Regions from separate parts of the Comamonas sp. 26 genome, predicted to be linked through region 3. Evidence: predicted binding sites of a transcription regulator. Region 3 holds the regulator's gene; each other region holds the start of a gene.
The links. The regulator sigma-54, encoded in region 3, starts transcription at its own class of promoters, with help from an activator protein. The targets are predictions, from matches to a motif close to TGGCANGNAANCTGCTTT.

Region 1 (10,588 bases), 1.2 Mb from region 3:
CGGTCTGTCCGGCCTGTGCATCACCAAGCTTGACGTGCTGGACGGCATTGAAGAGCTGAAGCTGTGCGTGGGCTACGAGCTGGATGGTGAAACCATCGACTTGCTGCCCTTGGGTGCCGACGATATCGAGCGTTGCAAGCCCATTTATGAATCCATCCCCGGCTGGACTGACTCCACCGTGGGCGTGACCGAGTACGACAAGCTGCCTGTGAATGCGCGTCGTTACCTGGACCGCATCCAGGAAGTAACGGGTGTGCCGATTGCCATGGTTTCCACAAGCCCTGACCGCGATCACACCATCCTGATGCATAACCCCTACAGCGCCGCGTAAGCGTGCTGGGGTTTCACTGAAATTTCAAAGGAACTGTGCCCATGTTGACTGAAGACGGTAAGCACCTGTATGTGAGCTACGACGAGTACCACGGTCTCATCGAAAAGCTCGCGGTCAAGATTCACCAGTCTGGCTGGGAATTCGACACCATCCTGTGCCTGGCACGTGGTGGTCTGCGTCCAGGCGACATCCTGAGTCGCATTTTCGACAAACCCCTGGCCATCATGTCCACCAGTTCCTACCGCGCCGAAGCCGGTACGGTGCAGGGTCATCTGGACATCGGTCGCTTCATCGCCACGCCCAAGGGCGACATATCCGGCCGTGTGCTGCTGGTGGACGATCTGGCGGACTCGGGTGCGACGCTCAAGGCCGTGATCGCCATGCTCAAGACCAACTATGCTCCAATCACTGAGCTGCGCAGCGCTGTGATCTGGACCAAGGGTGTGTCGACTTTCGAGCCTGACTACTCGGTGGACTATCTGGGTACCAACCCCTGGATTCACCAGCCATTCGAGGGCTACGATTCTCAGAGCCCTGAAAAATTGGCAGAGAAATGGAAGGTCTGAGCACCTTGCTCAGCCTTGCAAAAAAGGAGCCCTTAGGGCTCCTTTTTTTATAGAAGCATGATGCTCATCATTGAGTGAGCAATACGTGCCTTTATTCCAACAGTTTCAAGTATTTTTAGTACTGAATAATATGCAAGGCAGGCGCTAGCTGCTCCTGTTTTTGATGTTTTTCCATAGTATGAGCCAGCGCCGTTAAGGCTTCACCTGGTTTGTACAGCAGCAAGTTCTGCAAACAGTTGGCTTGTGTTGGCAGTGGCTGCTCTGGCGCGGATACACTGCAGGAATTCTGAGAAGGTGGTGGTTGTGGGACGTCTTTCTATTGGGCGCACTGGCGCTGCTGTGGCACTGGTGATTGGTGTGGGTGCGGTGGCCTGGCTGGGTGCTTCGGCAATGCCTGGATTCAAATCTACGACGGCTGCTTCGGCGCAGGCATCGCCAGCGGCAAAGCCTGCAGCGACGGCTGCGACAACCGCTGCAGCTTCTGACGCGTTGCCTCGTCCGGCAGCCGTCATGCCGGCGCAGGCATCTCGTACGGTACAAGGCCCGACGCCTATTTTTGTGCTGAACTCTCTGGATGCCTCCATCAGCGTGGTGGATCCTTTGACTTGGAAGGAGCAATCGCGCATTCCTACGGGCAAAGAGCCGCATCACCTGTATCTGACGCCTGACGAAAAGTCGCTGGTTGTGGCCAATGCGCTGGGGGATTCGCTGTCGCTGATTGACCCGCGCACAGGCGCTGTGCAGCGCGTGATTCGCGACATCGTGGACCCTTACCACCTGCGCTTTTCGCCCGATATGAAGTGGTTCATCACGGCGGCTAACCGTCTCAACCACATCGATTTCTACCGCTGGGATGCGGCGACGCAGACCCCCACGCTGGTCAAGCGTGTGTCCACGGGCAAGACGCCTAGCCATCTGTTTGTCGATGCGCAAAGCAAGACGCTTTACTCGACCATGCAGGACAGCGATGCGCTGGTGGCCATCGACATCGCCACGCAGACCATCAAGTCTCGCGTGCCCACCGGTCCTATGCCTGCCGATGTCTATGGCAGCCCTGATGGCAAAAAGCTGTTTGTGGGCCTGACCGGCGGTGATGGCGTGGAGGTGTTTGACCTCACAGGTGCTGAGCCACGCAGCGTGGGACAGATTAAGACGGCAGCGGGCGCACATGCCTTCCGTGCTGCGGGCGATGATCGTCACCTGTTCGTGAGCAACCGTGTGGCCAACACCATCAGCAAGATCGATATGGTCACCAGCCAGGTCGTCGCCAATTACCCGGCGCCGGGTGGCCCGGACTGTATGGATGTGTCGGCTGACGGCCGCTACATCTATGTAGCCTCGCGCTGGGCGCGCAAGCTCTCTGTGATCGACACGGTAGAGAAGAAGGTGGTTAATCAGGTCAATGTGGGCAAGTCGCCCCACGGTGTCTGGACACTGTCCCACGCCGCACGCTAAGCGAAGCTCTCCTTGCTGCAATTAAACGGTGGGGAGCACTTCAGTGCGTGTTGAGCGCCGACCAGTTCACCTGAAGGAGGGTGGATGCAAAGACGTCAATTCATGTTCGCATCCGCGGCGGCTGGCCTGCCCGGGTTGTCTGTGGCTGAAGAATATTCAAAAAAGATAGCTGCTAGTGCATGCAACAAGCCGGTTTACCTGACTTTTGATACAGGGCACATGGGCATCGCCAATCTGGTTGCCCAGGTGCTGCAAAAGCACAAGGTGGCCGTCACCTTCTTCGCCGCCAGTGAGCCGGCGAAAGAGGGTGGCAGCAGTCTTAGCGACTTCTGGGCACCCTGGTGGAAGGCGCGCGCGGATGAGGGCCACCAGCTCGCATCGCACACCTTTGACCACATGTACTGGCTGGCTGATATTCGCGACAAGGCCACAGGGCAGGTCACGCACTTCAAGGTCAAGCCGTCGGCAGGGCCCAGAGCGGGGCAGAGCTTTGTGGTCTCGGTTGCCGAATACCAGCAAGAAATTGCCCGAGCCGCTCAGCGGCTCACGCAGATGACCGGGCGCAAACCCTTGCCGCTGTACCGCGCGCCGGGCGGCAAGACATCGCCCGCATTGATTGCTGCGGCGCAGCAGGGTGGTTATCAGCACATTGGCTGGGCGCCTGCGGGCTTTCTGGGCGATGAGCTGCCCAGCGATAAATACCCCAATGAACGTTTGCTGTCGCAGGCGCTCAAAAACATAGGCAGCGGCGATATCTTGCTGGCTCATCTTGGCATCTGGTCACGTCAAGACCCATGGGCACCCGCAGTGCTGGAGCCGCTGATCGTTGGCCTGCTGGAAAGAGGCTTTTGCTTCCGTACGCTGGCCGAGCATCCTGCGTATCAAGGCTGGATTGCGCAGCACCGCTGAGTGCCGCGCCAGGAGTGATTTGTGGACTGGTTGATTCAGATTTTTGGAGATGCGCAGCAACGCCTGTTTGAGGGTGTGGTGCAGCCTTTTCTGTTTCACTTTGGCATGGCCAACCTGCTGGAAGATGGTTACGCCGCCACCGGCTGGCTTCTGGTCGGCCTGCTGCAGATCGCCATCATGATTGCCGTCATCGTGCCGCTGCAGCGCTGGAGGCCGGTAGAGCCCGTGGTGGACCATCAGGCTATTCGCGTGGACATCATCTACACGCTGATTCACCGGCTGGGTCTGTTCCGTCTGGCGCTGTTCTTCAGCATTGACCCGATGTGGGACGCCATCATGGGCACGGTCCATGTCTGGGGCTTTCCCGCTTTTCATCTGGATGATCTCTGGCCGGGCGTGACGGACAACGCCTGGGTCAGCCTGCTGCTGTACCTAGTGGTGTTTGATCTGGTTGAGTACTGGATTCACCGTGGCCAGCACGGCCTGCGCTGGTGGTGGAAGCTGCATGCGCTGCACCACTCGCAGCGCCAGATGACGGTGTGGAGCGATACCCGCAATCATTTACTCGACGATGTCATTCACGACGCCATCATCGTGCTGGTGGCTCAGCTCATCGGCGTAGCCCCCGGCCAGTTTGTGGCGATTGTGGCACTGACCCAGCTCAGCGAGAGCTTTCAGCATGCCAATGTACGTATCTGGTTTGGTCAGCTGGGAGAGCGCCTGTGGGTCAGCCCGCGCTTTCATCGCCGCCACCATGCCGTCGGCATTGGTCATGAACCCATGGCGCCGGTGCGCAACAAAAAGGTGCACGGCAACAACTTCGGCGTGCTGCTGCCCTGGTGGGACATGCTGTTTGGCACGGTCAATTTTGACCTGCGCTATGACCCGACGGGGGTACGCGATCAGGTGCATCCAGATGCGCAAGGCAAGCTGCGTGACTATGGCCGTGGCTTCTGGGCGCAACAATGGCGGGGCGTCCTACGATTGATAGGTCGCGCTTAAGGCCTTCCTTCGGTATGCTTGCTGACATGGGCTTGCTACTCGACTCTTTTTGGCGTGCATTGGCGTATTGCCTGCATAAGCGGGTTATTGCCTGGTCACTGCTGCCTTTGCTGGCTATGGCCTTGCTAACCTGGGCGCTGGGCTACTTTTTCTGGGCGGATGCCGTTCAGCGGGTGCAAAACCTGCTCGACGGCGTAGGCTGGCTGCATTCGATCTGGGTGTGGCTGCAAGAGCACGGAATGAGCTACGCCTCTGAGGTGGTCGCTTCTATTTTTGTAGTACTGGGGGCCACGCCTGTGTTGGTGGTTCTCACCCTGCTGTTTGCTGGCCTCTTCATGGCGCCGGTGCTGACCAAGCTGGTCGCTGAAAAGCGCTTTGCTCAGCTTGAGAAAAAACACGGCGCATCTACCGTTGCCAGCGTGCTCTGGTCAGGCGGCTCCACCTTGATTGCCTTGCTGGCTTTGTTGGTCACGCTGCCGCTGTGGGTCTTTCCACCCTTGATGCTGGTGGTTGCTCCGCTGATCTGGGGCTGGCTGACTTACCGGGTCATGGCTTTTGATGCCTTGGCTGAACATGCCAGCAAAGACGAGCGCCGTAACCTGTTTGTGCGTTACCGCATGTCGCTGATTTTGATGGGCATCATCTGCGGCTATCTGGGCGCTGCGCCGGGAATCGTCTGGGTTTCAGGTCTGGTGTTTCTGGCTGCGTTCTGGATTTTGATTCCCATCGCCATCTGGATTTATGCGCTTGTGTTTGCTTTCTCGGCGCTGTGGTTTGCGCATTTCTGTCTGGGCGCGCTGGAGCAGATGAGGGCGCAGCCCACACCTCAGGCCGCAGACCCCGAGGTGCCATTTGCCCACGATGTCAGCGATGCAGCTCAGATCACACGCTGAGTTTGCTTGGAGGCATGTGCGTTGCACTCCGCGCACCAAAACCAGTCATTTTTCAAGTTTGCACTAATTTGGTGCATATAGATCACCAGATTGGTGCAATTAAGAGTGAGGCTCAGGCAGTGCGACAATATGGGCCTGTTTGGTGCAGTGTGCGAACACAGGTTGCTCAGCGTATCTGTAAGTGACAATATGCTGGTTCACCGTGGTGCAACGGAAGTTGGCACGTAAACTGCTTAATAATATTTATTCTTTATTTGATCAGCCACGTTGGCAGGAGAGATCTAATGGCGAAGACCGTAGCAGATGTGATGCAGATGGTGCAGGATAACGAGGTCAAGTTCGTAGACCTGCGCTTTACCGATACCCGTGGCAAGGAACAGCACGTGACCGTGCCCGTGTCGCACTTTGACGAAGACAAGTTTGTCTCCGGCCACGCTTTTGACGGCTCTTCCGTCGCGGGCTGGAAAGGTATTGAAGCTTCGGACATGCAACTGGTGCCCGATCCCAGCACCGCCAACATCGACCCCTTCTTTGAAGAAACCACACTGATTTTGCAGTGTGACGTGATCGAACCCGGTGATGGCAAGGCCTATGACCGTGACCCCCGCTCGATCGCCAAGCGTGCTGAAGCCTATCTGAAGGCCTCCGGTCTGGGCGACACCGCCTACTTCGGACCCGAGCCAGAATTCTTCATCTTCGACGGCGTGCGCTGGGGTACCGAGCCTCACAACCCCTTCTTCGAAATCGAAGAATACGAAGCTCCATGGAACACCGGCACCAAGTTTGAAACCGGCAACCGTGGTCACCGTCCCCGTAACAAGGGCGGCTACTTCCCAGTGCCTCCCGTTGACAGCACGCAAGACATGCGCGCAGAAATGTCGCTGTTGCTGGAAGCGGTCGGTATTCCTGTCGAAGTGTTCCACCATGAAGTGGCCGGCGCTGGTCAAAACGAAATCGGCACACGCTTCTCCACGCTGGTTGAACGCGCTGACTGGACACAGCTGCAAAAGTACATCATCTGGAACGTAGCCAACACCTACGGCAAGACAGCTACTTTCATGCCCAAGCCCTACGCTGGCGACAACGGCTCTGGCATGCACGTGCACCAGTCCGTGTGGAAAGATGGCAAGAACTTGTTTGCTGGCGACGGCTATGCCGGTCTGTCTGACTTCGCGTTGTACTACATCGGCGGCATCATCAAGCACGCCCGTGCTCTGAATGCAATCACCAACCCTGGTACCAACAGCTACAAGCGTCTGGTCCCTGGTTTTGAAGCGCCTGTGAAGCTGGCTTACTCGGCTAAGAACCGCTCAGCTTCCATCCGTATTCCTTACGTGAGCAACCCCAAGGGTCGCCGCGTGGAAGCCCGCTTCCCTGATCCATTGATGAACCCCTACCTGGGCTTTGCGGCTCTGCTGATGGCGGGTCTGGACGGCGTCGAAAACAAGATCCATCCCGGCGAAGCAGCAACCAAGGATCTGTACCATCTGCCTCCCGAGGAAGACAAGCTGGTGCCTACCGTGTGCCACAGCCTGGACCAGGCCCTGGACGCTCTGAACGAAGATCGCGCTTTCCTGACCAAGGGTGGCGTGTTCTCCGACAGCATGCTGGATGCCTACATCGAGTTGAAGATGGGCGAAGTGACTCGCTACCGTCAGTCGGTCCATCCTGTCGAATACGACATGTACTTCTCGCTGTAAGGCGAGGTGCAAAAGAGGCGGCGCAAGCCGCCTTTTTTATTGCACAGTCATTTAGGTAGCGTGGCCCATAAGGAACCAAACAGGACGACAGCAATCAAGTAGTGAATAAACCTGCAAGCTTGGAGCGATACTCAAGGTATCGCGGACTTGCTATCGCTGTCTGCCTGAGAGGGAACGAATGAAGAAGCTTTATGTGTTGTCGTTGCTGCTTGCTGCGTCTGGCGCTGTCTTTGCGCAGGATGCGATTTACCGCTGTGGCAATGAATACACCAACAACGTGGCGCAGGCCAAGGCCAAAGGCTGCAAGCCTGTTGATGGCGGCGGCGTCACCGTCATTCATGGCACGCGTTCATCTGGCAGCGGCAGCGCTGGCACAACTGCTGCACCGGCCAAGCCCAAAGCGGCAAGCTCCAGCAGCGCAGCACCTGCACCTGTGCGCAGCGATAACGCCGCCCAAAAAGCACGTGACTCTGATGCCCGCGCCATCTTGCAAAGCGAGCTGAGCAAGGCGCAAGCTCGTTTAAGTGAGTTGAAGGCTGAATACAACGATGGCAACCCTGTGCGCACTGCGCTGGAGCTGCGCAACCCTCAGGGCTACCCAGAGCGGGTGGCCAAGCTAAAAGCCGATCTCGCCCGCCAGGAGAGTGATGTTGCGGGCATCAAGCGAGAACTGGATCGCTTGCCCGCAGGCAATTAACCCGGCCCACGGGGCTGGTTACATCTGATCTATTGCATGAGTTCAACCGCTGACTTGCCCCCCGATGCATCCAACCTGGAGTTGGATGAAACCGACCAAAAAAACTACCAGTCTTTAGACTGGCTCTGCACCTTGATTGCCGTGCTGGATGAGCGCGGCATGGTGCGTTTTGTCAATGCGGCGCTGGAGAATGCGCTGGGCCAGTCGCGCCGAATCATGGTGGGCAGCGAATTTGCCACCTGTGTGGCCGAGCCCGCCTTGCTGGACAAGGCCTTGAGCGGTGCGCGCTCCAATGATTTCGCCGCGCTGCGTTTTGAGGCCAACTTGCTGCGTCTGGGGCTGGAGCCATTGCCGATTCACGCAGCAGTCTCTTTGGCGGAGAAGGCTGGGCATGTGATGGTCGAGATGTGGCCGCTTGAGCAGCAGGCCCGCCAGGACCGCGAAGAGCGCATTCGCGAGCAGGCTCAGGCCAACAAGGAGCTGATTCGCAATCTCGCGCATGAGATCAAGAACCCGCTGGGCGGTATTCGCGGTGCAGCGCAGTTGCTGCAGATGGATCTGGTCATGCCGGAGCTGCTGGAATACACCACCGTCATCATCCATGAGGCAGATCGCCTGCAGGCTCTGGTCGATCGTCTGCTGGCACCGCATCGCCAGCCGCATGATGTGGGTGACGTCAACATTCACGAGGTGTGCGAGCGCGTTCGTTCGCTGGTGCTGATCGAGCATCCGCAAGGGCTCAAGATCCTGCGTGACTACGACATCTCCATCCCCGAGTTCCGCGGCGACAGCGCGCAGCTGATTCAGGCCCTGCTGAACATTGTCCAGAACGCTGCGCAGGCACTGGGCAGGCGTATTGCCGAGGGCGATGCAGAGATCATTCTCAAGACCCGTGTGGCCAGGCAAGCCACTTTAGGGCGTGAGCGCCACAGACTGGCACTGGAATTGCATGTCATTGATAACGGTTCAGGTGTACCCGATGCCATCAAGGAGCGAATTTTCTATCCCTTGGTATCTGGCAGAGATGGTGGCTCAGGCCTTGGTCTGACGCTCGCTCAGACCTTTGTTCAGCGCCATCATGGCTTGATCGAATGCGATAGCCAGCCCGGGAGGACGGATTTCCGAATTCTGATCCCGCTGCCATAAAGCCTGACATTACTAATATTCCGAACAGGGAAAGGGTGTTGCACGAATGAAGCCGATCTGGATTGTGGACGACGACCCTTCCATCCGCTTTGTGCTTGAAAAGGCATTGGGGCGCGAAGGCTGGCCCATTCGCAGCTTTACCCAAGCGCGTGATGTTCTCAAGGCCCTGGCAGATGTGGACAGCAGCGACCCAGAGCGCCAGGCCCCGCAAGTGCTGGTCAGTGATATCCGCATGCCCGGTGGCTCAGGACTTGAGCTGCTGGAACAGGTGAGGGCGCAGCAACCCAGCCTGCCCATGATCATCATGACGGCTTACTCCGATCTTGATAGTGCTGTTTCCGCATTCCAGCGCGGTGCATTCGAATATCTGCCCAAGCCTTTTGACGTGCCCAAGGCGGTGGAGTTGATCCGCCGCGCGGTTGAAGAAAGCCAGCGTGAAGAAGTGGCCGATGTGCAGGCCCCGGTACAGGCCGAGATGCTGGGCCAAGCCCCGGCCATGCAGGACGTGTTCCGCGCCATTGGCCGATTGAGTCAGAGCCAGGTCACGGTCTTGATTACTGGAGAATCCGGTTCGGGTAAGGAGTTGGTAGCTAGAGCCTTACACAAGCATTCTCCCGTTGCTGGAGGACCATTTGTAGCTATCAATACCGCAGCAATTCCCAAAGATTTGCTGGAGTCCGAACTGTTCGGGCACGAGCGCGGTGCATTTACCGGAGCGCAAACCCAGCGCCGTGGCCGTTTTGAACAAGCCGAAGGCGGCACTCTGTTTCTCGATGAAATCGGCGACATGCCCTTCGAGTTGCAGACACGCCTGCTGCGCGTGCTTTCTGATGGGCATTTTTACCGGGTGGGTGGTCATCAAGCCGTCAAGGCTCATGTGCGCGTGATTGCGGCCACCCATCAGGACTTGGAGCTTCGCGTCAAGGATGGTGCTTTCCGCGAGGACTTGTTCCATCGCTTGAATGTCATTCGCCTGCGTTTGCCAGCCCTGCGTGAGCGCAAGGAAGACGTGCCTATGCTGACCCAGCATTTTCTGCAGCAAAGTGCACGTCAGCTAGGGGTGGAGCCCAAGCGCATGAGCGGTGTTGCCATGAACCGGCTGCAGACTTTTGGCTTTCCGGGCAACGTACGCCAACTGGAAAACATCTGTCACTGGCTTACCGTCATGGCTCCTGCGCAGCAGATTGCACTCAAGGACTTGCCGCCTGAAGTGCTTAACAGCGGCGCAGTGGCTGAGGCACCTGCACCGTCAGTTGCTGCACAGCCTGCTGAGAAAGTAGAGCCTGTGCTCAGTGCCGAGGCTACCCAGTCCTTCATTCAATTGCCTGCTGAGGCTGAAGGCTGGCTGGAGGGGCTTGGCAAACAAGCGCAAGAGCTGCTCTCAGAGGGGCATAACGATGTGTGGGATCAACTCTCCCACAAGTTCGAAGCGCAGCTACTGCGTACCGCACTGGCCGCTACCCATGGCCGGCGCGTTGAGGCTGCGAGCCGCTTGGGCATTGGTCGCAATACCATTACCCGCAAGCTGCAGGAGCTGGGGCTGGAGAACGAAAACTTTGATTGAATGCCTTGACTAAGTGCTCTATCTCGAAGGCAAATCTTCAGTTCTCTGGCTTGTATTTGTTGTGTTCAGTGTGAGGCTTTGCAGTGGCTGAGCCACGGCCCAGACTGAGACATATTCAACGCAATTCGCAGCCACTCGCTCACTTCAGCCCAGCGTAACTACCACAGGGGTGTGATCGCTGGGTTGTTTGTTCTTGCGAGGCGTGCGATCCACAATGCAGGCAGTCACACTGCTTTTCAGTGCGTCGCTGACCAGAATATGGTCAATGCGCAGACCACGGTTCTTCTGGAAGCCCAGCATGCGGTAATCCCACCATGAGAAGCTT
Region 2 (10,588 bases), on a different contig from region 3:
CTGCCCTAGCCCAGCAGCAGGCGCTGCTGGAGTCCATGCCGGAGCCTAGGGCTCGCGCAGAGGCTGCTGCGGCCTTCATCTTTGGTCCTGCGAAGTCTGGCGCAGCCCTGTCTGCGGAAGGCGGTTATGGGCTGCAGCTGGAGAAAAGCATTGTGGGCCTGGTGCAGGAGCAGGCTGCGCGGCTGCAGGATATGCAGACCGAGATCGACAAGGCGCGCTCCACGCTGAAGGAGCGCAAGACCATAGAACGCGCCAAGGGCGTGCTGATGAATTACCGCCAGTTGAGCGAGGGCGATGCCTACAAACTGATCCGTCAGACAGCCATGAACCAGAACCGGCGCATGCTGGATGTGGCCGAGGCCATTCTGGCGACGGTAGATCTGCTGCCTGGCAGCACCAATTCGTAGCATGGGGTCGCATGGGTTGTTGCGGCGCACCAAAGTCGGGCTGAAATCGGACGCAACTCATTTTCTTTCGAGTGCGAAAGGTCTGGCACGGTTTGTGCATGACTGTTGATGTCAAGCAGACCAAAGGCGGTCGCGCTTAAAGCGTTATTACGAGTGACCTGGGACAACGGCGTCCTTCTCTCCTCTCACCCGAGGAGGGAAGGATGCCGTTTTGTTTTCCGGATCGCCTTCACCACGATTCTTGATGGAGTTTTCTCATGAGCAAGCGCCTTTTCCCCTCCCCAGTTCTTTCTATGGAGTCTGGCCGCCGAGACTTTCTGCGCGTTGCAGGCGGTGCCGCACTCTATGGGGCATTAGGTCACCACGGCGTCTGGGCTGCGGGCTCGGATGCGCCCGAGAAGAAGGAAGTCAAGATTGGCTTTATCCCGCTGACCGATTGCGCCAGCGTGGTCATGGCGTCGGTGCTGGGTTTCGATCAGAAATACGGCGTGAAGATCGTCCCCAGCAAGGAAGCGAGCTGGGCCAGCGTGCGCGACAAAATGGTGAATGGCGAGCTGGACTTTGCCCATGTGCTGTACGGCCTGGTCTACGGCTTGCATCTGGGTATTGGCGGGCCTAAAAAAGACATGGCTGTGCTGATGAACCTGAACAACAACGGTCAGGCCATCACCTTGTCCAAAGCGCTGGCCGATAAGGGCGCTGTGGATGGCCAAAGCCTCGCCAAAGTGATGGCCAAGGAAAAGCGTGAATACACGTTTGCGGGCACCTTCCCCACCGGCACCCATGCCATGTGGATGCATTACTGGCTGGCGGCGGCGGGCATTAATCCGGTGACGGATGCCAAGCTGATCACCGTGCCCCCGCCCCAGATGGTGGCCAATATGCGCGTGGGCAATATGGACGGCTTTTGCGTGGGCGAACCCTGGAACCACCGCGCCATCATGGACGGCATTGGTATCACGGCCAACACCTCGCAGGACATCTGGAAGGATCACCCCGAAAAAGTGCTGGGCACCACGGGCGACTTCGCCAGCAAGAATCCCAACACCTGCCGCGCCGTGATGATGGCGATTCTGGAGGCCAGCCGCTGGATTGACGCCAGCATGCAAAACAAGATGAAGATGGCCGAGACCGTGGCCCAGAAGTCGTACATCAACACCAGCGTGGACGCCATCAACCAGCGCATTCTGGGCCGCTACCAGAACGGTCTGGGCAAGACCTGGGACGACCCCAACCACATGAAGTTCTTCAACGACGGTGCGGTGAACTTTCCCTATCTGTCTGATGGCATGTGGTTCCTGACTCAGCACAAGCGCTGGGGCCTGCTCAAGAGCCACCCCGACTATCTGGCCGTGGCCAAGCAGATCAACCGCATTGACCTGTACCAGCAGGCCGCGAGCCAGCTGAAGGTGAACGTGCCCAAGGATGCTTTGCGCAGCAGCAAGCTGATGGATGGCGTGGTCTGGGATGGCAAGAACCCCGCCCAGTACGCCGACAGTTTCAAGATCAAGGCCTGAGGCCGACACCCCCAAGGAGATTCACCATGGTCAGTGCCGCACTTCCATCCCGTCTTGAACTGGACCCGCCCCACGATCCGCAACTGGCCATACAGGCGGCCAACGATGAACGCTTGAACGCTTCCAAAGAGATAGCTGATAGCGCAGAACCTGCAAGGGCTACAGTGAAAAAAGACTCAAAAATCAAAGCCGCACCTGCTGCAGCCGTTGCGACACCGCCCAGCCGCTGGCGCCAGCGGGCTGAAGGTCTGATCGGCACGGTGCTGCCGCCGCTGCTGGGGCTGGCGCTGCTGGTGGGCTTGTGGTCCATTGTCTCCAGCACCACGGGCCACAGTATTCCCAATCCGGCAGAGACCTGGACGCAGGCGGTCGAGGTCTTTCGCGATCCGTTCTATCGCAACGGTCCCAACGATCAGGGTGTGGGCTGGAACGTGCTGTCGTCGCTGCAGCGCGTGGCGCTGGGCTTTGGGTTGGCGGCGCTGGTAGGCATTCCGGCAGGCTTTTTGATCGGGCGCTTCAATTTTCTCTCGCGCATGTTCAACCCGCTGATCAGCCTGCTGCGTCCCGTGTCGCCGCTGGCCTGGTTGCCAATTGGTCTGCTGGTGTTCAAGGGGGCGAATCCAGCCGCCATCTGGACCATCTTCATCTGCTCCATCTGGCCCATGGTCATCAACACCGCGGTCGGTGTGCAGCGTGTTCCGCAGGATTACATGAACGTGGCGCGGGTGCTGAATCTGTCGGAATGGAAGATTGCCACCACCATCCTCTTTCCCGCCGTGCTGCCCTATATGTTGACCGGCGTGCGTCTGGCCGTAGGCACGGCCTGGCTGGTGATCGTGGCCGCCGAGATGCTGACCGGTGGCGTGGGCATAGGTTTTTGGGTCTGGGACGAGTGGAACAACCTCAATGTCAAGAACATCATCATCGCCATCTTCGTGATTGGCATCGTGGGCCTGTTGCTGGAATGGGCGCTGGTCAAGCTGGCTTCGGCCTTTACGTTTGAAGAGGTGAAATCATGAACGCATCGCTGTCCACCAAGTACATCGAGATCCACGATGTAGAGCAGACCTTCAAGACCGCCAAAGGCCTGTTTCCTGCGCTGCGTGACATCAATCTCAATATCGCCAAGGGTGAGTTTGTGAGCCTCATCGGCCACTCGGGCTGCGGCAAGTCCACCTTGCTCAACCTGATTGCGGGGTTGACGGTGCCCACCAGTGGTGCACTGCTGTGCGCCAACAAGGAAATCAAAGGCCCCGGCCCCGAGCGCGCCGTAGTGTTTCAAAACCATTCGCTGCTGCCATGGCTGACCTGCTGGGGCAATGTGCACCTGGCGGTGGAGCGTGTCTTTGCCAAGCGCGAAACCAGGGCGCAGCTGGCCGAGCGCACCGACGCCGCACTGGCCATGGTGGGTCTGACGCACGCCGCGCAAAAGCGCCCCGGCGAGATATCTGGCGGTATGAAGCAGCGCGTGGGCATTGCCCGGGCTTTGTCCATGGAGCCGCAAGTGCTGCTGATGGATGAGCCGTTTGGTGCGCTGGATGCGTTGACCCGCGCCAAGCTGCAGGACGAGTTGCTGGAGATCGTGGCCCGCACGCACAGCACGGTGGTCATGGTGACCCACGATGTGGATGAGGCCGTGCTGCTGTCTGACAAGATCGTGATGCTGACCAACGGGCCTGCCGCCACCATTGGCGAGGTGCTGCACGTAGAACTGCCCCGCCCGCGCAGCCGCGTAGCGCTGGCCGAAGACCTGCATTACCAGGGCTATCGCAAAGCCGTGATCGACTTTCTCTACACCCGCCAGGGGCATGTGGAGAAGGCGGCCTGAGTCTGCTTTCTCTGCCGCTGCATGGCGCCTTAGGGCGCCATGTTTGTTTTGATGCACTGCGATAAAGCGCGACTGCACGGAAATAGTGCCTGCTGGTGGGCTCCCATGACATTGAACAGGGTAGGGAAGCTGGCACAGCAATTGCATGGTTCTTGTTGTGGCCAAGGTGGGCCACAGGGTGATGGTGCAAGGCTGGACCAGATCCCAAAGACAAAGACGTCTGCGCGCTCATGCGAGTCATGAAGCGCGAGACGTCTTTTTTGCGTTTTGCAAGCCCACGGGGACTGAGATGAAAAAATCCAAACTGGTCATGATTGGTAACGGAATGGCAGGTGTGCGCGCTCTGGAAGAGCTGCTGACCATTGCCCCCGAGCTGTACGACATCACGGTGTTTGGTGCCGAGCCACACCCCAACTACAACCGCATTCTGCTGTCGCCGGTGCTGGCGGGCGAGCAGACGCTGGCCGATATCGTGCTCAACGACTGGGCCTGGTACCAGGACAACCATATCCTGCTGCACGCAGGCTATACGGTCACGGCCGTGGATCGCGCCCGCCGCACCGTGCATGCCACCAATGCGCAGGGTGAAACCATCAGCGCCGAGTACGACCGGCTGATCATGGCGACGGGCTCCAATCCCTTCATCCTGCCCATTCCCGGCAATGACCTGCAGGGCGTGCTGGCCTATCGCGACATTGCTGATACCGAGGCCATGATTGAAGCTACAAAGACGCTCAAGTATGCAGTGGTGATTGGTGGCGGCCTTCTGGGGCTGGAGGCGGCCAACGGCCTGATGAAGCGCGGCATGCAAGTCACCGTGGTGCATGTGGGCGACTGGCTGATGGAGCGCCAGCTAGACGACCAGGCGGGCCGCATGCTGCAAAAGTCGCTGGCCGAGCGCGGCATGCAGTTCTGCATGAAGGCGCAGACGCAAGAGCTGGTGGGCAACGCTGCAGGTCGCGTGAGTGCGGTGCGCTTTATAGACGGCAGCGAAGTGCCTGCCGATCTGGTGGTGATGGCCGTGGGCATACGCCCCAATACCGGGTTGGCCGAGTCCATGCATCTGCATGTGAATCGCGGCATTGTGGTCAGCGACACCTTGCAGACCGTGACCGATCCGCGCATCTACGCTGTGGGCGAGTGCGCGGCGCACCGGGGCATTGCCTACGGCTTAGTAGCACCACTGTTTGAGCAGGGCAAGGTGCTGGCCAACCATCTGGCCGAGTTCGGCATTGGCCGCTATCTGGGCTCGCTGACCTCGACCAAGCTCAAGGTCACGGGCATCGATCTGTTCTCGGCGGGCGACTTTCAGGGCGGCGGCGACGCCGAAGAAATTCTGATGAGCGACCCCTATGCGGGCGTTTACAAAAAGTTGGTAATCAAGGACGACAAGCTGGTCGGTGCCTGCCTGTACGGCGACACGGTGGACGGCAGCTGGTACTTCAAGCTGCTGCGCGAAGGTCGCAGCGTGGCCGACATTCGCGACAAGCTGATGTTTGGCGAATCCAATCTCGGCGATACCGGCCATCAGGGCCAGAACAAAGCGGCTGCGCTGGCCGATAGCGACGAGGTTTGCGGCTGCAACGGCGTGACCAAGGGAGCCATCTGCAAGGCGATCAAGGACAAGGGTTTGTTCACGCTGGAAGACGTGCGCAAGCACACCAAGGCCAGTGCCAGCTGCGGCTCCTGCACGGGGCTGGTCGAGCAGATCATCATGTTCACGGCGGGTGGGGACTACTCCGCATCGCCCAAGACCAAGGCCATGTGCAGCTGCACCGACCATGGTCACCAGGCCGTGCGCGATGTGATTCGCACTCACAAGCTGTTGACCACGGATGCGGTGTTTCGCTTCATGGAATGGCGCACGCCCAATGGCTGTGCATCGTGCCGCCCGGCGGTCAACTACTATCTTGTAAGCACCTGGCCCAAGGATGCCAAGGACGACCCGCAAAGCCGCTTCATCAACGAGCGCAGCCACGCCAATATCCAGAAAGACGGAACCTACAGCGTGATTCCGCGCATGTGGGGTGGCGAGACCACAGCGAGTGAGCTGCGCCGCATTGCTGATGTGGTGGACAAGTACGACATTCCTACCGTCAAGGTCACGGGCGGCCAGCGCATCGACTTGCTGGGGGTGAAGAAGGAAGACCTGCAAGGCGTGTGGAACGATATAGGCATGCCTTGCGGCCACGCCTATGCCAAGGCGCTGCGCACTGTCAAAACCTGCGTGGGCAGCGAATGGTGCCGCATGGGCACGCAAGACAGCACCCAGATGGGCAAGGACCTGGAGCGCGCCATGTGGCGCATGTATGCCCCGCACAAGGTGAAATTTGCCGTCAGCGGTTGCCCGCGCAACTGTGCGGAGTCCGGCATCAAGGACGTGGGCATCATCGGCGTCGATTCAGGCTGGGAGATGTATGTGGGCGGCAACGGCGGCATCAAGACCGAGGTGGCGCACTTCTTCGCCAAGCTCAAAACCGCAGAAGAAGTCATGGAGTACACGGGCGCCTTCATGCAGCTGTACCGCTTGGAAGGCTGGTATCTGGAGCGCACCGTGCACTACATCAACCGCGTGGGTCTGGACCATGTGAAGAAGCGCATTCTGGACGATGCAGAAGGCCGCAAGGCGCTGTGGGAAGAGCTGCAGTTTGCGCTGGAAGGCGAGCCCGACCCCTGGTTTGAAACCGACAAGGCGGCGGTGGATACGCGCCAGTTCCAGCCCTTAACGGCTGCGCAAACGGCCAGCGTCAGCGCCTGATCAAAAGCACCGAGGAGCCTGAAATGAGCGAATGGATTTCTATCTGCACGATTGACGATATCCCCGTGCTGGGCGCCCGCCGCGTGGCGCGTGCGCAAGGGTTGGATGTGGCCGTATTCCGCAACGCCGAAAACGAAGTGTTTGCCCTGTTGGACCGCTGCCCGCACAAGGGCGGTCCGCTGTCGCAAGGCATTGTGTTTGGCCGCAGCGTGGCCTGCCCGCTGCACAACTGGACGATTGCATTGAGCAGTGGCGAGGCCGCTGCGCCCGACGAAGGCTGCACGCCGTACTTCAGCGTGCGGGTGGAGGACGGTGAAGTACAGCTGCGTGCCGATGAGCTGGCCAGCCGTGCATTGGAGCAGACGCGCCCCCATGCGGGCCCTGCGCATTGCAGCGGCAAACCAGCCTGCGCTGCTGTCTAAGCCTTGTTGCTATAGATGTAATAGCTATTGGCGCGCATTAGATGAGCGCCAGAGCCCCAAAACACTGAAAGCCTGCCATGCTTGAGACCCGATCCACCTGCCCCTACTGCGGCGTTGGCTGTGGCGTCATCATTGAGTCGGATGGCGTGCAAATTACCGGCGTGAGGGGTGACCCCGATCATCCTGCCAATTGGGGGCGCTTGTGCACCAAGGGTAGTACTTTGCACCTGACGGCATCGCCCGTGCACGCCCGGCAATCGCGGCTGCTGCAGCCAATGCGCAGATTCGATAGGGCATCGGCCCCGCAACCGGTGAGCTGGGATGCAGCGCTGGATGATGTCGCGGGCCGCATGGCGCAGATTCGCGCCGAGCATGGCCCGGATGCGCTGGGCTTTTACCTCAGCGGCCAGTTGCTGACGGAGGACTATTACGTTTTCAACAAGCTGGCCAAAGGTCTGCTGGGCACCAATAACCTGGACACCAACTCCCGCCTGTGCATGAGCAGCGCTGTGGCGGGCTACAAGGCCACGCTGGGTGCCGATGCGCCGCCCGCCTGCTATGAAGACATCGACCTGGCCGGCTGCATGTTCATCACGGGCAGCAATATGGCCTGGGCGCATCCGATTTTGTTTCGCCGTGTGGAAGAGGCCAAGGCGCGCAACCCGCAGCTCAAAATTATTGTGGCCGACCCGCGCAAGACAGAGACTGCCGAGCTAGCCGATCTGTACCTGCCTTTGCTGCCGGGCAGCGATGTGATGCTGTTCCACAGCTTGCTGCACATCATGTTGTGGGAAGGCTGGACGGACAACGCTTTCATCGCGGAGCACACCAGTGGTTTTGCAGCACTGAAAGAGCTGGTGCGCGAAGCCACGCCCGAGAAGGCATCGGCCATTTGTGGCGTGCCCACAGAGGATTTGTACAAGGCCGCCCGCTGGATTGCCTTGGGGGGCGCATACAGTGCAGACAGCGCGCCACGCCAGCCCACGCTGAGCCTTTACTGTCAGGGCCTGAACCAGAGCGCCAGCGGCACAGCGAACAACGCCGCACTCATCAACCTGCACCTGGCGACAGGCCAGATTGGCAAGCCCGGTGCGGGGCCCTTGTCGCTCACCGGCCAGCCCAACGCCATGGGCGGGCGCGAGGTGGGTGGCTTGTCCAACTTGCTCAGCGCCCACCGCGACATGGCCAACCCTTTGCACCGCGAAGAAGTGGCGCAGCTGTGGGGTGTGGAAAGTATTCCATCGACACCCGGAAAGTCTGCGATAGAGATGTTTGAGGCGGCCGCCGATGGCCAGATCAAAGCGCTGTGGATTGCCTGCACCAACCCCGCGCAAAGCATGCCAGACCAAACCATGGTGCGACGCGCGCTGGAGCGTGCCGAGCTGGTGGTGGTGCAAGAAGCCTTTGCCGTGACCGAAACCACGGCCTACGCCGACTGGTTGCTACCCGCCACGACCTGGGGCGAAAAGCTGGGCACGGTCACCAACAGCGAACGCAGGATCTCCCGTGTGCGTGCTGCCGTGGCTGCGCCCGGTTTGGCGCGCCACGACTGGCAGATTGGCGTGCAGCTGTCGCGGCGGCTGGAGCCCCTGGTGCGCCCCGGCAAGCCTTCGCTTTTTGGCTATGACATCAGTTGCGCAGAAGCAGCAGCCGAGGCCATCTGGAACGAGCACCGTGAAAGCACGCGTGGGCGAGATTTGGATATCACCGGCCTGAGCTGGCAAATGCTGGAAGACCAGGGGCCACAGCAATGGCCTGTGCCCAGCGGGGCAACGCAAGGCACGCAGCGCCTGTACACCGATGGCCGGTTCGTGACCGATGATGGCCGCGCCCGCTTTGATGCGCAGCCCTGGAAGCCTGTCGCCGTGCAGCGCGATGCGCGCCACCCCTTCAGTCTGAACACCGGTCGCCTGCGCGATCAGTGGCATGGCATGACACGCACCGGCCAACTGGGCCGTTTGTTTGCCCATGTGAGCGAGCCGCAGTTGCAAGTGCACCCGCAAGACATGCAGCGCTTGCAACTGCGGGATGGCGATTTGGTCCATGTCTCCAACCGCTACGGTGCCATCGTGCTGCCCGTGCAGGCGGAAAAGGGCCTGCAGCCCACGCAGCTGTATCTGCCCATGCACTGGGGCGGTATGTATCTGAGTGGACGCAGCTCCAAAGGCCAGCGTTTAGCGGGTGTGAATGCGCTGACCACCCCTGAGTTCTGCCCTCGCTCCAAGCAACCAGAACTCAAGCATGTTGCCGTGAGACTGCTCAAGGCCGAGATGCCCTGGACTTGCATGGGCATGGCCTGGCTGGATGAATCGCAGGTGCTGGCCACGCGCGCAGCTTTGACAGAACTGATGGCGGAGTTTGACTTTGCCAGCTGCGTGCTGTTTGGACGTTCTGTACCGCTGGAAAAGGCCAGCGAAGGCCGCACCGGCGTGCAGTTTCGCGCCGCAGCGTATGAAGCGCCTAGCACTGAGGTATTGCGACGACTGCAGCAGTTACTGCAGTTAGATGGAGCGCAGGCGCTGCGTTATGTCGATGTTCGCCGCCAATGCAGCCGTGCCATGGCCATCGGTCAGCAAGATGGCGAGCCAGTGCTGAATGCCTTTTTGCTGTGTGGTGACGCCAGTGCTGGCCAGTGGCTGGCCCACGTGCTGCGCGATGAGCAATCGACAAAAAGCTTTGGCCGGATGCTGCTGTCGTCCGGCAGCAAGCCGCCTGCAGCGATGGCTGCGCGCTCGCCACAGGTTTGCGCCTGCATGAATGTGGATGAGGCCAGCATTACCGCGCAACTAGGCCATTGCAGCGGTTCATCCGATGAGCGGTTGGCGCAGCTCAAGTCTTCGCTGGGCTGCGGTACGCGCTGCGGCTCCTGCATTCCCACGATCAAGCAACTGGTGCAGGCGGTGCCGCCTGTCACCCAGATGGTTGCTGCATAAGTCTTTAGCTGAAAGGTCTGCCATGACTTCCCGCCATGCGAACTCTCTGACTTCCTCGGGCCGCTGCTATCTGGTGGGGGCCGGGCCGGGTGACCCGGAACTGCTCACCATCAAGGCTTTCAAGCTGATTCAGAGCGCCACCCTGCTGCTGGTTGACGATCTGGTGTCGGCTGAAATCGTCAAGCTTGCCAGCCTCAAGACCCGTGTGATTGCCGTGGGCAAGCGCGGCGGGCGCGAAAGTACATCGCAGGAGTTCATTGAAAAGCTGATGATCATGGCCGCGCGCCAGGGAGAGGTCGTGGTGCGACTCAAGGGCGGCGATCCTTTCATCTTTGGCCGAGGGGGTGAAGAAGTTGAACATCTGCGCGCTGCAGGTGTGCAGGTGGAGGTGGTCAATGGCATTACCGCAGGGCTGGCGGCAGCCACCAGTTTGGGCGTGTCACTCACCCACCGCGATCATGCGCATGGCGTGGTGTTTGTGACCGGCCACCCCAAGCCCGGCGGTGTGCAAAACGACTGGCGTCAGCTGGGGCAGACGGCCCATGCCGTGGGCTTGACGCTGGTGGTCTATATGGGCGTGAGTTCTGTGCCGCATATTCAGACCGAGCTGCTGGCTGGCGGACTGCCCGCCAGCACGCCTGTGGCCCTAGTGCAAAGCGCCAGCCTGCCTACGCAGCAGCAGGTCATCACGCAACTGGGGGAAATGTCCACAGCACTCGTCAG
Region 3 (10,588 bases):
GCCTCGTGCCCGTGCTGGAAGATTTCGCCGCACCGCCCAACGGCATCTTCGTGGTCTTCCCTCAGCGCAAGCACATGCCTTTGCGCGTGCGCATGTGGATTGACTACCTCAAGCATCACTACAACCAGCCGGAATTTTTCCGCAACGGCTTGCTGGCATGATGCAAAGGTAAGGAGGGCGGAGCATGCATTCGTCGCCCCTGCGGAATGTTTCGGCAGGGTTTGATGAGCATTCCTCCGCTGAGTCATGACCTTTGAAGCCGTTCTCGCCAGCGCCCACCTGCTGGCTATTTTGACGCTGGTGGTGTTTCTCTCCAGCCAAGCCGCTTTGTGCCGGGTGGAGTGGATGAACGCCGCCGTAGTGCAGCGCCTTGCCAGGCTGGACATGATTTACGGCATTGCCGCCATCGTGCTGCTGCTGACCGGTATTGCGCGTCTGGTCTGGGGCGTCAAGGGCATGGGCGGCTATGTGGCATCGCCGCTGTTTCATATCAAGATGACCCTGTTCGTCATCGCCGTGCTGCTCTCGCTCAAGCCCACTTTTACCTTCCGCCGCTGGAAGAAGGCGCTGGACGCCACCGGCCAGTTGCCCGCTCCCGAAGAAGTCAAGCAAACCCGCAAGTGGGTGATGTGGCAAAGCCATCTGGTGCCGGTGATTGCCATCGTCGCCGTCTTCTGGGCGCGCGGCATGTAATTTTGTGGGGCTGCAACGACTTGTTGCGTCCCTGCAATCCAGCTTAGCTGCGCAGATCAAGGCAGCCACGTAAAATCACCGGATGCTTTCCGTCAAACAAGAATTGCTCGCGGCCCTGGCTGCTGAGCTCGAAACACTCTCGCCCGGCGCTGGCGCACGCGCTGCGTTTGAAAACCCCAAAGTGGCAGCCCATGGCGATTTCGCTTGTACGGCAGCCATGCAACTGGCCAAGCCCCTGAAGGCGAACCCTCGCGCTCTGGGTGAGCAGCTCAAAGCCGCGTTGGAAGCCACACCCGCTTTCCAGAAATGGGTGGATGCGATCGAGATCGCCGGCCCCGGCTTTCTGAACATTCGCTTGAAGCCCGCTGCCAAGCAGGAAATCATCCGCGAAGTGCTGGCGCAGGCCGAAAAGTTCGGCTACCAGGCTGATCGCGGCGAAAACATCCTCGTCGAGTTCGTCTCCGCTAACCCCACAGGCCCATTGCATGTGGGCCATGGCCGTCAGGCTGCGATTGGCGACGCCATCAGCAATCTGTACTCCACTCAGGGCTGGAAGGTACACCGCGAGTTCTATTACAACGACGCGGGCGTGCAGATCGATACCCTGACCAAGTCCACGCAACTGCGCGCCAAGGGCTTCAAGCCCGGTGACGAGTGCTGGCCTACTGACAGCGACAACCCGCTGGCCAAGAATTTCTATAACGGTGACTACATTGCCGACATCGCCAAGGCTTTCCTGAACAAGGAAACCATCAAGGCTGATGACCGTGAGTTCACCGCCAATGGCGATGTTGAGGATTACGACAATATTCGCCAGTTCGCCGTGGCCTATCTGCGCAACGAGCAGGACAAGGACTTGCAGGCCTTTCACCTCAAGTTCGACGAGTACTACCTCGAGTCGAGCCTGTACGAAAACGGCCATGTCGAAGCGACGGTCAATCGCCTGATCGCCAACGGCAAGACCTACGAACAAGACGGTGCGCTGTGGCTCAAGTCCACCGACTACGGTGACGACAAAGACCGCGTGATGCGCAAGACCGATGGCGGCTACACCTACTTCGTGCCTGATGTGGCTTATCACATTCAGAAGTTCAAGCGCGGCTTCACCAAGGTGGTGAACATTCAGGGCACCGACCACCACGGCACCATTGCCCGCGTGCGCGCTGGCCTGCAGGCGGCCGATGTGGGCATCCCAGAGGGCTACCCCGATTACGTGCTGCACACCATGATTCGCGTGGTGAAAGATTGCGAAGAAGTGAAGATCAGCAAGCGCGCAGGTTCTTACGTGACGCTGCGCGATCTGATCGAGTGGACCAGCAAGGACGCCGTGCGCTTCTTCCTGCTGAGCCGCAAGCCTGACACCGAGTACACCTTTGACGTTGACTTGGCCGTGGCCCAGAACAACGAGAACCCTGTGTACTACGTGCAATATGCCCATGCCCGTATTCAGTCCGTGCTGCGTGCATGGCAAGAAGCTGGCGGCGCTGGCGTGCCCGCGCTCAAGGACGTGGATCTGTCCGCACTGGAAGGCCCTCAGGCTCAGGCCCTGATGCTGCTGCTGGCCAAGTACCCAGAGATGCTCACCGCCGCCGCCGAAGGCAATGCACCGCACGATGTGACGTTCTACTTGCGTGATCTGGCTTCCAGCTATCACAGCTACTACGACGCTGAGCGCATTCTGGTGGACGACGAAAAGGTCAAGCTCGCCCGCCTGGCCCTGGTCGCCGCCACCGCTCAGGTGTTGCACAATGGTCTGGCCGTGCTGGGTGTAAGTGCACCCGAGCGCATGTAATCAAAGCAGAAAGCGTTAAGCGACTGATATGAAGAACCAGCAACGCGGTGGAACCATCCTGGGGCTTATCTTTGGCATGGTTATCGGCCTGGCTGCGGCTCTGGCCGTGGCCATTTATGTGACCAAGGTGCCTGTGCCGTTCCTCAACAAGGGCGGCAACAACAACCAGCGTGATGCCGCCGAGGCCGAGCGCAATAAGAACTGGGACCCCAACGCCCCGCTGCAAAGCCGCCAGCCCGCGCAGCCCCCCGTGGCCACGCCTGTGCAGCCGCCCAGCGAAGTGACGGTAACGCCCCCCACGCCTGCGGCCCAGCCCACAGCGACGGGCGGTGTGACTACGCCTGAAGTGCCAGCAACACCCTCAAAGCCGGTGGCTGAAAAAGAAAAGCCCAGCAAGCCCGCCACTGGCGATCCGCTGGGTGATCTGGTCAAGGAGCGTTCTGCTGCTTCTGAAAAGGCCGAAAAAGCACGTGCTGACAAGGAAAAAGCGGCTGCGCAGGCACCAAGCTCCTCTGATACTGCCTTCAACTACTTTGTGCAGGCCGGTGCTTTCCGCGGGCAGAGCGAAGCCGAAGCGCAGCGCGCCAAGCTGGCCATGCTGGGCTGGGAGTCGCGTATCAGCGAGCGTGAGCAAAACGGTATTACCGTCTTCCGCGTGCGCGTGGGTCCATTTAGCAAGCGTGATGACGCCGAGCAGCTCAAAGGAAAGCTCGATGGCGCTGGTGTGGATTCCACGCTGGTGAGGTCGGGGAAATAATCTTCCCTCTGAGCGGCTGCGCCGCGTCCCCCGAAGGGGCAGCAGCATCGCTGCGGGGCGGCCCTGGCTTGATGCTTCTGGCCTGCCCGTTGTTAGTTTTAGGGTTGGCTGAACTTTTTGGAGCTTGTTGGCTCTGATACTGCAGACCTGATACAGGAGTTTGTTTAGATGAAACGTCGCGAATTCTCTCTGGCTGCTTCGGCAGCTGCTGCCGGTGCCCTGACTTTGGGTACGTCCTCCAGCTGGGCCCAAGCCGCAGCCCCCAAGGAAGGCAATGACTACATCAAGCTCGCCAAGCCTGCCAGCGTGAGCGCACCTGCCGGCAAGGTCGAGGTGATCGAGTTCTTCTGGTACAGCTGCCCGCACTGCAATGCGTTCGAGCCCCAGTTTGAAGCCTGGGCCAAGAGCCAGCCTGCCGATGTGGTGGTGCGCCGCGTGCCTGTGGCTTTCAATGCCTCCTTCCTGCCCCAGCAAAAGCTGTACTTCACACTGGAAGGCATGAACCTGCTGCCCCAGCTGCACGCCAAGGTGTTCCGTGCCATTCACGTGGAGCGCAACGGTCTGAAGAACGACGATGCCATCTTTGAATGGATCGGCAAGCAAGGCGTGGATGTGGCCAAGTTCAAGGAGGTCTACAACTCCTTTACTGTGGCCAATCAGGCGCGCAAGGCTGCGCAGCTGCAAAACGAGTACGACGTGGAAGGTGTGCCCGCCATGGGCGTGGCCGGCCGCTACTACACTGACGGCACCAAGGCCGGCAATATGGACAACGTGCTGCGCGTCGTCAATGCGCTGATTGCCTCCAGCCGCAAGGCATAAGGTCGGTGACTAGCGTCATCAAGCCTTGATACTTAGCAAGCCCGCCGCCGTGCGGGCTTTTTTATGGGTGTTTTTTACGCAAGTCCTAAAAAGGGAATGACTACAATGGATGCAAGAAACGTGCCTTCCATGAAAAAATCACTCCTACCTCTTGCGCTGGCCTGCGCCCTGGCAGCAGCGACCGGCATTACGCATGCCGAAAAAGCCGACAGCGCCAAGCCCATGAATATCGAGGCGGATGCGCTGCGCCACGACGAGCTGCAGCAGACCAGCGTCTTCACCGGTAATGTGGTGATGACCAAGGGCACCATCGTGCTGCGTGGCGTACAGCTGGATGTGCGCCAGGATGCCGAGGGCTACCAGTTCGGAGTGATCAAGGCCGAGCCGGGCAAGCGCGCCTTCTTCCGCCAGAAGCGCGACAGTGTGCCGGGTCAGCCTGAAGAATTCATCGAAGGCGAAGGCGAAGTCATCGAGTACGACGGCAAGGCCGATATCGTCAAGTTCATTCGCCGTGGCGAGATGCGCCGCTACCGTGGCGGCCAGCTCAGTGATCAGGTCACCGGCTCCATCATCGTCTACAACAACATCACGGACGTCTATACGGTCGATGGCGAGAAGACCAGCGGCGGCTTGCCCAGCTCTTCCATCGGTCAGGGCGGTCGTGTGCGCGCCATCATGGCACCCAAGGAAGGCACGCCGGGCGCTCAGCCCAAGCCTGCGACACCGGCTACGCAATTGCGCCAGAGCATGACTCTGGGTGGCGAGAAGGCGGACGAGAAGAAATGATTGAGCCCACCTTCTCCAGCAGCCGCACCGGCGAGTCTACGAGTCGTCTGGAAGCCAAGCATCTGGCCAAGTCCTATGGCAGCCGCAAGGTGGTCAAGGACGTGTCCCTGTCCGTGCAAAAAGGCGAGGTGGTCGGTCTGCTCGGCCCTAATGGTGCGGGTAAGACCACATCGTTTTACATGATCGTGGGTCTGGTGCGCAGCGATGGTGGCGAGATCTTTATTGATGGTCAGCCTGTCGGAGGCATGCCTATTCACCAGCGCTCGCGCCTGGGCCTGTCCTATCTGCCTCAGGAAGCATCCATCTTCCGCAAGCTCAGCGTGGAAGACAATGTGCGCGCCGTGCTGGAGCTGCAAAAAGACGAGCAGGGCAAGGCGCTGACGCAGGGCGAGATCGAAAAACGCCTGACCGGCCTGCTGCAGGAGCTGCGCGTTGAGCACCTGCGCCAGTCGCCCGCGCTGGCGCTGTCCGGCGGTGAGCGTCGCCGCGTGGAAATCGCGCGTGCACTGGCGACTCAGCCGCGTTTCATTCTGCTGGATGAACCCTTTGCCGGTATCGATCCGATTGCCGTGATCGAGATTCAGCGCATCATTGGCTTCCTCAAGGAGCGCGGCATTGGTGTGCTGATTACCGACCACAACGTGCGCGAAACACTGGGCATTTGCGACCATGCTTTCATCATCAGCGATGGGCATGTGCTGGCCGAAGGCACCCCCGAGGAGATTGTGGAGAACGCCGATGTGCGCCGCGTCTACCTGGGCGAACATTTCCGTATGTGATGAGCGCAGGCTTTCGCTCTCTCACATTCCCCCCGGCACTGGCGTTGACCAGCGCTGCGGGCCAGCGCATTGAAGCCGCACGGCGGCGAATTCTGAGTGGCGCGAGCATTTGCTGCAGCCGCCGGCTGGAGGCATTTAGCTGATGAAGCCAGGTCTCTCGCTACGCGTTTCGCAGCATCTCTCGCTCACGCCGCAGTTGCAGCAGTCCATTCAGCTGCTGCAGCTGTCCACGCTGGAGCTGGCGCAGGAAGTCGAACAGATGCTGGTCGACAACCCATTTCTGGAACGCGCTGGCGATGAGGCTGATGCAGGAAGCGATGCTCCTGCGGAGATAGCGCCTACCGCTCATGAATACAGCGCTTCAGACCATATTTCATCTGAAAAAGAGACAGGACAGGCGCAAACAGCTACTGACTCTGTAGCAGAGACCCCCAGCGCCGAAACCCCGGAAGCACTGAACTGGGATGCCGACGGCATTGACGGCCAGGATGGCGAGTGGGGCGGTGAATCCAGCAGCGAGTGGGACTCCCCCTCGGGCAGTGGCTCCACCCGCAACCGCGATGGTGATGGCGAAACCGATGCCATTGATCTGGCCCGCGAGCACGAAAGCCTGACCGCATTTCTGCACCGGCAAGCGCTTAGCCTGCGTCTGGGTGCCGAAGACTGCGCGGCGCTACGCTTTTTGATCGAATCGCTCAACGACGACGGCTACCTTGAAGACCCGTTGCAGGAGCTGGCCCGGAGTCTGGCGGGCGACGATCTGGAAGAGCGCGAAGAGCTGGAGCAGCGCTTTGCCATTGCGCTGAAGCTGCTGCAAAGTCTGGAGCCTGTGGGCGTGGGTGCGCGTGATCTGTCCGAATGCCTGCAGCTGCAGCTGCGTGATTTGATTCACACCGCTGAGGACGAAGGCACGACCGAGGCGCACATGAACCGCTTGAAGCTGGCGCAGGCCATTTGCAAGCAGCCCATGGACTTGCTGGCGCGGCGCGACCTGCGCAAGCTCACCAGCCTGTGCGGCGCGCGCGAGGAGCCGCTGCGCGAAGCCATGAGCCTTATTGCGGGGCTGGAGCCGCGCCCCGGTCGCCGCTTTGTGGATGTGGAGCGCAATATCATCGTCCCCGATGTCATCGTGCGTCCGGTGCGCGTCAGCTCAGGGCGCGTCGATTTTTCCGTGCAGCTCAATGCCGATGTGATGCCGCGCCTGCGGGTGCATGACATTTACGCAGGCGTGCTGCGCCGCCACAAAAGCAGCGAAGGCCATGCCGCGCTGCAACAGCAATTGCAGGAGGCGCGCTGGTTCATCAAGAACATTCAGCAGCGCTTTGACACCATCTTGCGCGTGTCGCAAGCGATTGTGGAGCGGCAGAAAAACTTCTTTGTGCATGGCGAGCTGGCCATGCGCCCGCTGGTGCTGCGCGATATTGCCGATCAGCTGGGCCTGCACGAATCCACCATCAGCCGTGTGACCACGGCCAAGTACATGGCCACGCCGCAGGGCACGTTTGAGCTCAAATACTTCTTTGGCTCGGGTCTGGGAACGGAGACCGGCGGCAGCGCCTCCAGCACCGCAGTGCGGGCGCTGATCAAGCAGTTTGTGGATGCCGAGAGTCCTAAAAAGCCGCTATCCGATGCCAAGCTGGCCGATATGCTCAAGGAGCAGGGCATTGAATGCGCGCGTCGCACGGTGGCCAAGTACCGCGAGCAGCTCAAGATACCGACGACGACGCTGCGCAAGGCGTTGTAGCCATCGCTGGGAATAAAAAAAGCCGCTGATGCATTGCTCAGCGGCTTTTTGTTTGGCGGGCTTGCTCTAACCGATGGTTAGCTGGGGATTAACCACCAGATAAACAAAGCCAGCACGCCAATCATCAATCCAAATTTGAGGATCTTGTAGAACGTCGGGTTCCAGCTGCGGAACGCGCGGCGGTACTTGCCGGCGTAGAACGAGATCTTGAACAGCTTGCTGATCATGCCGCGCGGATCGCCCTCGTTATTGGGCGAGCTGGCGGCGGCCACGACATTCTTGCCCAGCCAGTGGTTGAGCCACTGGGCAAAGCCGTTGGTCATGGGGCGCTCCACATCGCAGAACAGCACGATGCGGTTGCCTTCCGAGCGATTTTCAGCCCAGTGCATATAGGTCTCGTCGAAGATCACGCCTTCGCCCTCGCGCCAGCTGTAGGGCTTGCCGTCGACCTCAATCATGCAGCGGTCATCATTGGGTGCCAGCACAGCCAGGTGGTAGCGCAACGAGCCGGCATAAGGGTCGCGGTGCAGATTGAGCTTGGCGCCGGGCGGCAGCTCGGCAAACATGGCGGCCTTGATGCTGGGAATGGATTTGACGAGTGCGGTGGTCTTGGGGCACAGCTCCATGGCAGACGGGTGGGCATCGCCATACCACTTCAGGTAAAAGCGCTTCCAGCCGGTCTTGAAGAAGGAGTTGAAACCCGCGTCGTCATTGTTGGCGGCGGCCTTGATCTGCATGTTCTTTTGCAGATTCACGGCTTCCTCGCGAATCTCGCGCCAGTTGGCCTGCAGCGGCGCCAGCTCGGGGAAGGTGCTGGTGGGCAGATAAGGCGTGCGCGGCACCTTGCTGAACATCAGCATGAAGACGTTGAACGGCGCTGTGAACGTGGAGTGATCAAACAATTGCTTCACCACCTTGTGGCGCACCTTGCCGCGCAGGTGCATGTACAGCCCGCAGCCAAAGAAAAGCAGCACCAGTGCCAGAACGATAATTTTTGCCATAAGGGTCAATTTTACCGGGGGCACCCCGTTGGCGACCATGGGGGCAGGTCAAACAGAACCGGGGTAGGGGAATATCAATAACGATAGCTGCTAGCGCTTGATCAATAAGCGCTAGAGCCTTGTTTTGTATGAAATTCAAGGCAAAGCCAGTACCGCGCAGTTGCAGAGGTCGTCGCTTTCAAAGGCGGTTTTATCGCCCGCTTTTAGCCCTGGTACGGGAAACAGGCGCACGGTCAGCGGTTTGTTGAGCCGGTAGGCCATGGTGCCTGTGTCGCGCATGACGGCGGCGATCTGCTCATTGCTGCTGTCGCCGGGCACGGGCACGGTGTCGAGGCCAATGCCGCAGACGCTGCTGTAAGTCAGTAGGGCGCGAATATCGAACTCGTTGTTCAGGCTGGCCTGGGCCAGGCCTTGGTCTTCGGTCACGGCCAGCATCAGGCCGCTAAAGCCAATTGGCGTCACGCCCTGGACGGACTTGAACACGCGGGTCAGCAGGGCCGAGGCTTCCACCGTGCCGCTGGCGCCGAAATAGGGCACGCCCAGCAGTTGATAGACATCGACCATGGAGGCGCAGGACTTGGAGGGGGCCGCCGAGGTGTCCATGCCCGCAATGCGCCAGCCGTCGGCCAGTTTCACGCCATCGGCGCAGCGCTGGATGGCGGTGGCATGCGCGGTCAGCGACTGGCTCAGGCGCTCGAAGGCCAGCCTGAACCAGGTGGCGTGGTCCAGCTGCTGGCGCTGGGCTTGGAGCGCCTGGAGGTCAGCTACCATGAGATCTGGCGTTTCCAGACCCAGCACCAGCGCGCCATGGTGCTGGCCGCGGTGGTAGCTGGCCGGAAAGTAGGGAATGCCGGGCGCACAGTTGAAGTTGACCGTGAAGTTGAAATTGCCTTCGCCGCGTGGCGTGGTACGGGCAATTTCCTGAATCGCCTGCACGCTGTGGGCCAGCAGCTCGGTCTGCAAAAAACAGTGCTCGTCCAGGTCGATATTCACGCAGGCATTGCACAGGTCGCCATAGGCGGCAATCAGCTGGGGCAGCAGAGCTACCTCCTGTGCGTTGCGCGCCTCGCCAATGGCAAAGCGAATGCGGCGCGCGCCGGTATTGATGGTGGTCAGCAACTGCGTGATGTGCTGCAAATCGGCCAGCGCCGAATCAATCCCGCAGACATCGATGAACTCGCCAAACGGATTGCTCACGATGCGAATCGACTGCACCCGGTAGCCCTGGGCCTCAATGGCATCGGCGACCGCATCGCATTGCTGTTTGGCCTGACTCAGACTTGCCTGCCACTGCGCACGCTCGGTGGGCATGTTGACGAAGGCGGTGACGGTACGCACGCGCACCAGAGGGTTGAAGCTGATATTCATAGCATTATCCGCAGTCTGTAAAAGGGCTGTCGGCCATTTTGCATGCAGACGCCAAGGCTACAGCAGACGAGTGCCCAGCGGCACCTCCTTGTCGGGCACGCACAGTGCCACGGCTCCTGCGGCATCGTGAAAACCGGTCACAAGACATTCGCTCATCAACGGGCCAATCTGTTTCTTGGGAAAGTTCACCACCGCGACCACCAGCCGGCCAATCAAGTCCTCGGGCTGGTAATGCCCGGTGATCTGCGCGCTGGACTTGCGCTGGCCCAGCTCGGGGCCCAAATCCAGCAGCAGTTTGTAGGCGGGCTTGCGCGCTTCGGTAAAGACCTCGGCCTGCAGCACGCGCCCCACACGCAGCTCCACCTTCATGAAGTCGTTCCAGCTGATTTCTTCCATTTTTGATACTCCTTGGCCGTCATGATGACCGCGCCGCAGCGCGCATCTATAGCGCAACGCTTGCCGTGCGCTGGCACCGGAAAAGGCCTAGCGCGTATGCTTATGCCCTGTAACGCGCATACCGAGTGTCAGGCACCTGACACCGCAGCTGGCGCGCATTGATTTTTATGAACCAACTGCATTTGTTTTTGCCCTGCGCCGCCGGCGTCGAGGGTTTTCTGGCCGATGAGGTCCACGCCATCACCGGCGCCACCGGGCAAGATTTGCTCGTGGGCCGGGGCGGCGTCATGCTGCGTGGCATGTGGCGTGATGCCATGCTGCTCAATCTGCACAGCCGCCTTGCGCAGCGCGTGCTGGTCGAGCTGTCGCACACCATGTACCGCAGCGAGAACGATCTGTACCGCGCCGCCAGCGAGGTGGCGTGGGAGATCTGGTTCTCGCCCAAAGAGACTT

Region 1: glnA (type I glutamate--ammonia ligase) is a predicted target of sigma-54. The motif match lies at 5,375-5,392, and genes of this name have one in related genera.
Region 2: nirB (nitrite reductase large subunit NirB) is a predicted target of sigma-54. The motif match lies at 3,883-3,900, and genes of this name have one in related genera.

Annotation. Positions count from the first base shown of each region.
Region 1 covers NZ_PEFL01000001.1:1,203,324-1,213,911, forward strand. Annotated here, with positions in the region: gene CLU84_RS05525 (adenylosuccinate synthase) at 1-331, shown strand, start outside; gene CLU84_RS05530 (phosphoribosyltransferase) at 373-897, shown strand; gene CLU84_RS05535 (YncE family protein) at 1,408-2,352, shown strand; gene CLU84_RS05540 (polysaccharide deacetylase family protein) at 2,437-3,261, shown strand; gene CLU84_RS05545 (sterol desaturase family protein) at 3,283-4,263, shown strand; gene CLU84_RS05550 (EI24 domain-containing protein) at 4,278-5,156, shown strand; gene glnA (type I glutamate--ammonia ligase) at 5,441-6,856, shown strand; gene CLU84_RS05560 (hypothetical protein) at 7,035-7,553, shown strand; gene glnL (nitrogen regulation protein NR(II)) at 7,590-8,699, shown strand; gene ntrC (nitrogen regulation protein NR(I)) at 8,746-10,263, shown strand; gene xth (exodeoxyribonuclease III) at 10,408-10,588, opposite strand, start outside.
Region 2 covers NZ_PEFL01000002.1:667,004-677,591, reverse strand. Annotated here, with positions in the region: gene CLU84_RS17660 (nitrate regulatory protein) at 1-407, shown strand, start outside; gene CLU84_RS17655 (CmpA/NrtA family ABC transporter substrate-binding protein) at 701-1,924, shown strand; gene ntrB (nitrate ABC transporter permease) at 1,951-2,943, shown strand; gene CLU84_RS17645 (ABC transporter ATP-binding protein) at 2,940-3,752, shown strand; gene nirB (nitrite reductase large subunit NirB) at 4,042-6,510, shown strand; gene nirD (nitrite reductase small subunit NirD) at 6,534-6,932, shown strand; gene CLU84_RS17630 (nitrate reductase) at 7,010-9,865, shown strand; gene cobA (uroporphyrinogen-III C-methyltransferase) at 9,888-10,588, shown strand, end outside.
Region 3 covers NZ_PEFL01000001.1:28,262-38,849, forward strand. Annotated here, with positions in the region: gene CLU84_RS00130 (LysR family transcriptional regulator) at 1-161, shown strand, start outside; gene CLU84_RS00135 (DUF2214 family protein) at 247-693, shown strand; gene argS (arginine--tRNA ligase) at 776-2,485, shown strand; gene CLU84_RS00145 (SPOR domain-containing protein) at 2,514-3,242, shown strand; gene CLU84_RS00150 (thiol:disulfide interchange protein DsbA/DsbL) at 3,411-4,061, shown strand; gene lptA (lipopolysaccharide transport periplasmic protein LptA) at 4,191-4,847, shown strand; gene lptB (LPS export ABC transporter ATP-binding protein) at 4,844-5,626, shown strand; gene CLU84_RS00165 (RNA polymerase factor sigma-54) at 5,769-7,370, shown strand; gene CLU84_RS00170 (aspartyl/asparaginyl beta-hydroxylase domain-containing protein) at 7,448-8,371, opposite strand; gene CLU84_RS00175 (DUF711 family protein) at 8,507-9,739, opposite strand; gene CLU84_RS00180 (tRNA-binding protein) at 9,797-10,135, opposite strand; gene CLU84_RS00185 (class I SAM-dependent RNA methyltransferase) at 10,303-10,588, shown strand, end outside.